2 regions of the Methylomagnum sp. genome follow, and region 2 is predicted to be linked to the other one. Evidence: riboswitches for the same ligand, from Rfam matches in the RefSeq annotation. Region 2 holds a riboswitch; the other holds the start of a gene.
What was found. Region 2 has a riboswitch for thiamine pyrophosphate ahead of ACXWUF_RS11535 (FAD-dependent oxidoreductase). Riboswitches for the same ligand answer to the same signal wherever they lie in the genome.
Positions count from the first base shown of each region.

Region 1: another riboswitch for thiamine pyrophosphate. It lies ahead of thiC (phosphomethylpyrimidine synthase ThiC); the one in region 2 lies ahead of ACXWUF_RS11535 (FAD-dependent oxidoreductase).

Region 1 covers NZ_JBTEKS010000052.1:13,436-16,849, reverse strand. The annotation lists gene thiC (phosphomethylpyrimidine synthase ThiC) at 1-1,395, opposite strand, end outside; TPP riboswitch at 1,476-1,576, opposite strand; gene ACXWUF_RS06450 (glycoside hydrolase family 44 protein) at 2,113-3,414, shown strand, end outside.
Region 2 covers NZ_JBTEKS010000129.1:3,223-6,636, reverse strand. The annotation lists gene ACXWUF_RS11545 (hypothetical protein) at 1-611, shown strand, start outside; gene ACXWUF_RS11540 (sulfite exporter TauE/SafE family protein) at 604-1,401, opposite strand; TPP riboswitch at 1,812-1,910, shown strand; gene ACXWUF_RS11535 (FAD-dependent oxidoreductase) at 2,110-3,204, shown strand; gene thiS (sulfur carrier protein ThiS) at 3,336-3,414, shown strand, end outside.

The sequences.
Region 1 (3,414 bases), on a different contig from region 2:
GTCGTAGCCGGGCGCAATGTCCGTCGTCAGCGGGCCGAGCGTGTAGAACGGCGCTTCGTGGCAGTGCTTCAGCTGCTCGTCCATGTTGGCCTTGATCATGTGCATCGGCACATGGCCCGGCCCTTCGATCATCACCTGCACGTCATGCTTCCAAGCGATTTGGGTCAGTTCGCCCAAGGTGCGGAGTTCGGCGAATTGCGCCTCGTCGTTGGCGTCGGCGATGGAGCCGGGCCGCAAGCCGTCGCCCAGCGAGAAGGCCACATCGTAAGCCTTCATGATTTCGCAGATGTCCTCGAAATGGGTGTAGAGGAAGCTTTCCTTGTGATGGGCCAAACACCACTTCGCCATGATCGAGCCGCCCCGCGACACGATGCCGGTCACGCGCTTGGCGGTCAGCGGGATGAACGGCAGGCGGATACCGGCGTGAATGGTGAAGTAGTCCACGCCCTGCTCGGCCTGTTCGATCAGCGTGTCGCGGAAGATTTCCCAGGTCAGGTCTTCGGCCTTGCCGTTGACCTTTTCCAGGGCTTGGTAAATCGGCACCGTGCCGATGGGCACCGGCGAATTGCGGATGATCCACTCGCGGGTTTCGTGGATGTTCTTGCCGGTGGAGAGGTCCATCACCGTGTCGCCGCCCCAGCGGATCGACCACAGCATCTTCTCCACTTCCTCCTCGATGGAGGAGGTGACGGCGGAATTGCCCAGGTTGCAATTGATCTTCACCAGGAAGTTGCGGCCAATAATCATCGGCTCGGATTCCGGGTGGTTGATGTTGTTGGGGATGATGGCCCTTCCCTTCGCCACTTCGTCGCGGACGAATTCCGGAGTGATGATTTTCGGGATGGCCGCGCCGAAGGATTCGCCGGGATGCTGGAACTTGTACATCTCGGCCAGGGCTTCCAGCTTCTGGTTCTCCCGAATCGCGATGTATTCCATTTCCGGCGTGATGATGCCCTGCCGGGCGTAGTGCATCTGGGTCACATTGGCGCCGGGCTTGGCGACGCGGGGCTTCTGGATATGCTCGAAGCGCAGGGCGCTCAAGGCGGGATCGTGCTGGCGTTGGGTGCCGTACTCGGAACTTGGGCCGTCCAGTTCCACCGTGTCGCCGCGCTCTTCAATCCAGCCCGCCCGGAGCGCCGGGAGGCCGTGGCGGAGATCAATCTCCACCGCCGGGTCGGTGTAGGGGCCGGAGGTGTCGTAGATATAAACCGGCGGGTTGGTCTCGGCGCCGAAGCCGGTGGGGGTGGCGGATTGGCTGACTTTCCGCATCGGCACGCGGAGGTCCGGGCGGCTGCCCTGGACGTAGACTTTCTCGGACGCGGCGAAGGGTTTGATGGACGCCCGCTTGGCGGTCACGGCGTCGTGTAGTTGGGTGTCTGCGGGGATGGCGCTCATCGCTTTCTCCTGGGGGTTGAGCGGGGAAAGATGGCGCGGGAAAGAGGGTCCAAACGGCGGAAACCGGAACGAGTCCGATATTACCCCAGGACAGGCTTTCCTACGCCGGTATTAACCGGGTCAGGTTCAAAGGGTGTGTCTCAGCCCCGCCATTTTCGGCGGGGCACCCCTAGCCCTACGGATGGGTGCCTAAGCTAAAACAAGCGGCCCGGTTTGGCAAGGCGAAGCGGGGATGCATTCAATCCAAACCAATGATTGGATGGGGGAAAACCACCTTTCAGATACACCATGACCGGGGTAACTGCCCAAGCCAAATTCGGCTGATGGGTGCTTTCTTGAAACCATCAATTATTAGTATCGGCCATGCACCATTCCGGGAGGCACAGGAAAATCCGATTGGGTGGTGGTACCCACAATAAAGCTGATGCCCATGTTTTGATGCGGTGGTGTCAAGGCAATTAGTGCCGGATATTTGCCCTTCCTAGAGAGGGCGGTGGTTGTAAGTTTCTTTGCTAACTTAACGCATAACCAGCTTCGATATATGGGTATTCGGGGCTAGCCATCAAAATTTCCCCTAACAAAGGCTATGCGGTTATGACTAAGCTAAATAAACCGACAGGCTGTCAAATCAGCCACGCTACTTTATTTCCAATCCTTTTGGGCTTAGCCCTCAATGGAATTGCGGCACCGAGTTTCGCTGATACTCCGCCCGCTTCGGTGCCATTGCTTGTCTATGGCGACGCCCTGCAAAACGGATTCACCAGCAATCAATGGCAGGACGGGACAAACGATTGCATTTTGAATCTTGCCTATACCGGCAACAAAGCCAGTGGCGCTAATTCCGCCGAACTTAGCCTTAATCATTACTGCACGGTTTTCTTCACCCAACCGGGGTACTGGGATGCGGGGACTTACATCGGCGGTTTCGATGTTGGCGGTTATTCTTACCTAGAGTTTGACTTGTACGCGATGTCGCCAGCGCAGGCGACGTTTGGTATTTCTCTGGCTCCCAACTTCTGGTCCACTACCGGTAGCCAAGTGCTGATCGAGAACTATGTCGTACCAGCCAGTCAGTGGCAACACGTCAAAATACCCATGAGTGATTTCAGCTTGTTATCCGGTACTTTGGTGGAAGGGTTGCAATTGCGGAATAACGATTGGCAGACCAATAACAATGTCTACGGGCATGTATTAATCGACAATATCTCCTTCACGCCCAACCTTGATCCACCGACGGTGACCTCGGTGAGCGGCGGCGATTTGAAGCACATCAAGATTTCTTTCAGCAAGCAGGTCGATCCTGCCACAGCCGCCATTCTAGGCAATTACGCCATCGGCTCTGCTCAGGATGGGGCTTATGCCACGCCTTTGGCACCGCAAAGCGTCAGTATCTCCCCGGATAAAATCAGCGTGATACTGACGGTGCCAACCCGTCTGCAATCCGGCAATTTGTACCAATTGGTCCTGAAGAATATTGCCGACCGACTGACCCCGCCCCATACCCTCGCGGCGAACACCACGGCCAATTTCACGGCGCAATTCAATCCGCTCGCCATCAATATCGACGCCGCCAGCGGCAATCACCCAATTAGCCCGTTGATTTACGGCCTGTCGTTTGCTCCCCCGGCCACGCTGGCGGATTTGAACTTCTCGCTGAATCGGCAAGGGGGTAATCGGGCCAGCACCTATAACTGGCTGGAGAATGCCGACAATACCGCCAGCGACTGGTTTTTCGAGAGCATCTCCGAGACGGGGGATGGCGTTCCGGCGGGCTTGATCGACGGCATGGTAAACGATAATAAAAGCAGTGGATCGGACTCTATTATTACTATTCCAACCACGGGCTGGGTTGCCAAGTTGGCACCGGATCGGAGTAAATTAGCCAGCTATTCCCAAACCAAATACGGCCCCCAAACCCAGGCCGATAACGATTGGTTCCCGGATGCGGGCAATGGCATGTTGCAAAGCACTGGGCTAAGGATTATCGGCAACGATCCAAACGATGCCTATGTGCCCTCG
Region 2 (3,414 bases):
GGCAGTGGCATGGCCGCGACCCCAGGAAGAAGGTGTGGATTTTTATCCTGTCCTTGGCCCTGGGCGTCGAAACCTTGGCCCTGATCGTGGCCTACACGCAGATGATGATGGTTGAAAATGATCGGCGGACGCTGACCCAGGCGATTCAAGCCGAGGCTGGCGAATTGAAAGTCCTGCAACCCCAGTTCGTCTCGCTGAAGCAGGACGTGGCGCGGCAGGTTAAGGCGCGTTCGCCCGGACTGCGGCCCCTGCAACTGGACCATGTGATTCCCGTTGACCAGGATAGCGTCGCCAATATCACCTTCACGGCGACCGGCAAGGACGATAGCAAGGTCTGGGAATACAAGGCCGTCATGGCCAACGAGGCGGCCGACCCGCTGTATGTTCGGCTGGACCTCCTGCTGTTCGACGAGGGCGGCGTCCAAATCGGGCGTTCGTCGCTCTTGAAGAACGAGGGCAAGGACGCCACGGAACCCGTGCTGCATGCCGGGGAGGTCCGCTCCTTTTACGGCGCCGCCGAACTAAACCAAGAGGAGAACCCGCCGGTTTATTTCAGGCTGGCCCGCCGTCCGGGACGACTGGAGCAGGCCAGTGCCAAGGCCGCTAAATGACGAACTTCACGCCGATGATCATCAGCAAGGTCGCCAACACCGGACGCAGGACTTTCTCGGGAATCTTCGCGCTCAACAAGCTGCCGATATAAATGCCCGGCAGGGAGCCGATCAGGAGGCTGCCCAGCAGGTTCAAGTCCACATTGCCCATGTGCAGATGGCCGAGTCCCGCGACGGCGGTCAGGGGAATGGCGTGAGCCAGGTCGGTGCCGACGATGCGCACCGTGGGCAGGCGGGGATACAGGAATAACAGCGCCATGGTGCCCAGCGCCCCGGCACCCACCGACGACAGCGTGACCAGCACCCCCAGGAACAGCCCCACCAGCATGGTGATGAACCATTGCCAGCGGCCATAGCGCTCGGCGTGGGTCAGGCGTTGCACGGCGATGTCGTCGTCCTTGCGGCGGGAGATCAGCCGGTTGCGGAGGAACAGCGCCAGGGAGGTGCAGATCAAGGCCACCCCCAGGCTGGTGGTAATCATGGCGGTGATGGACTCGTCCTTGGTGAACACGTTCTCCAGCAGATAAATGACCAACAGCGCCGCCGGGATGCTGCCCAGGCAGAGATGGAACACGATTTTCCATTCCACCGAGCGATGCTTGCCGTGGTGGACCAGCACCCCGCCGCACTTGGTGATGGCGGCGAACAGCAGGTCCGTGCCCACCGCCGCCTTGGGCGCGAAGCCAAAGATGAACACCAAGAGCGGCGTCATCAACGAGCCACCGCCGACGCCCGTCAGCCCCACCAGGAACCCCACCAGCAACCCCGAAATGATATAAGCGATAGTCATTTTTATGCTTCTACGGATAAAAAGTTCGTTATTGTAGAGTCGGCTTTTATAACCACCAAGCCTATAACGGCCTAAGCATATGGCATTGAGCTATAAGGACGGTGTGGCTGGGCTTGACCCAGGGCAATCGCGCTATGTGTATGAAGCCGGGCTTTATCCCCTCTCCCACCGGGAGAGGGGATCAAAAAAGATTTCTTCCCGCAAGCAGCAAGGCAGGCCGTTTCGGCTTAAGCTTTTTGGTCGGCATGTTGAAAGGGTTAAGGCTGAAAAATCCCATTTAAATCCCCCTCACACCCCAACCCTTTCCCGCTGGAGAGGGAGAAAACGGGAGAGTCCTCATATAGCGCGATTGCCCTGGGGCTTGACCGGCCAGCTTTTCCTTACCATTCGGATTGTGCTTTAATCGGTCCCGGATGAAACAGGGGTGCTTGCGGACGCCCGCAACGCTGAGAGAGACCCTTAAACCCGATCCAGATAATGCTGGCGTGGGAAGTTTCATGGCCCGAATCCAAGCCGTTTCCAAAGCGCCGGATTCCGGGCGCCGTCCCTCCCCAACTCAAGTGGGTTCCGGTTTCATCCTTTTTTACCGAAGATGAGGAACCGGCCATGCCGACATCGCACCGCCCCGAACACGCCCCCGATTTCCCCAGGCTGGCCCCGCTGGCCACCATCGTTTTCTACGCATCCACTTCCCAGAGGTAATCCGCCATGTCCATGCGTTTCGCCGTGCTAGGCGCGGGTCTTATGGGACGGCTGACCGCCCTGGCGCTGGTCCGGGCCGGTCACACCGTCGATGTCTACGAGCGCGGCGGGCCGGACGGCGCCACCTCCGCCGCCCATATCGCCGCCGCCATGTTGGCGCCGCTGGCGGAATCGGTGGTGTCCGAACCCATCGTCGTCAAGCTCGGCCTCGCCAGCCTGAAATTATGGCCCGAACTACTGGCGACCCTGCCCGAGCCGGTGTTCTTCCAGCAGAACGGCACGCTCATCCTGTGGCACGCCCAGGACCGCGACCAAGCCGCCCAATTCGGCGCGAGGCTGCGGACGCTGGATGCCGAATTGCTTCACGCAGGCGGGCCACGGGAAATGCGTGGGGCCGACATCGAAGCCTTGGAACCGGCGCTGGGACACCGTTTCCCCCGGGCGCTGTATCTGCCGGGCGAGGGCCAATTGGACAACCGCGCCACGCTCGACGCCTTGCGCGCCGCGCTAGAGGCCAGCGCGGCGCGGCTGCACTGGCACACCGAGATGTCCCCGGACCGGGCCGACGCGGATTGGGTCTTGGATTGCCGGGGCTTGGGCGCGAAACCGGATTGGTCAGCGGTGCGGGGCGTGCGGGGCGAGGTGGTCCGGGTGCATTCGCCGGATGTCGAACTACACCGCCCGGTGCGGCTGCTGCATCCGCGCTATCCCATCTACATCGCGCCCAAGCCCGGCGGCATCTACGTCATCGGCGCCACCCAGATCGAGACCGAGGACACCTCCCCCACCAGCGTGCGTTCCGCGCTGGAGTTGCTGTCCGCGCTCTACTCGGTCCATCCCGCCTTCGGCGAGGCCCGCATCCTGGAAATGCTCACCAACTGTCGGCCCGCCCTGCCCGACAACCTGCCGGAAATTCGCTGGGATGGTAAGCGGCTCATTCAGGTCAACGGCCTGTACCGGCACGGCTTCCTGGTCGCGCCGGCCATGGCCGAGGCGACGCTGGCCCTGGTCCGGTATGTGATTGGCGGCGGGGACCATTGGGACGCTTGGCGCGAGGCGCAGCCCTGGGCCGCGCTGTATCGACCGAACGCGACGGGTTGAAGGGACGCATGGGAAGGTCAGGATGGTGGGTTACGGCGCACGGTAGACCACGAAGCCATATCAAGCCTGACCTAGCGTGCGCCTAACCCACCCTACGAAACTGAACGCCACCGGCTGAGGCATTGATAACCATGCAAATCACCATCAACCAGAAAACCTTCGACCTGCCCGAAGGCGCCACCCTGACCCAAGCGCTGGAAGCCTTTGGCG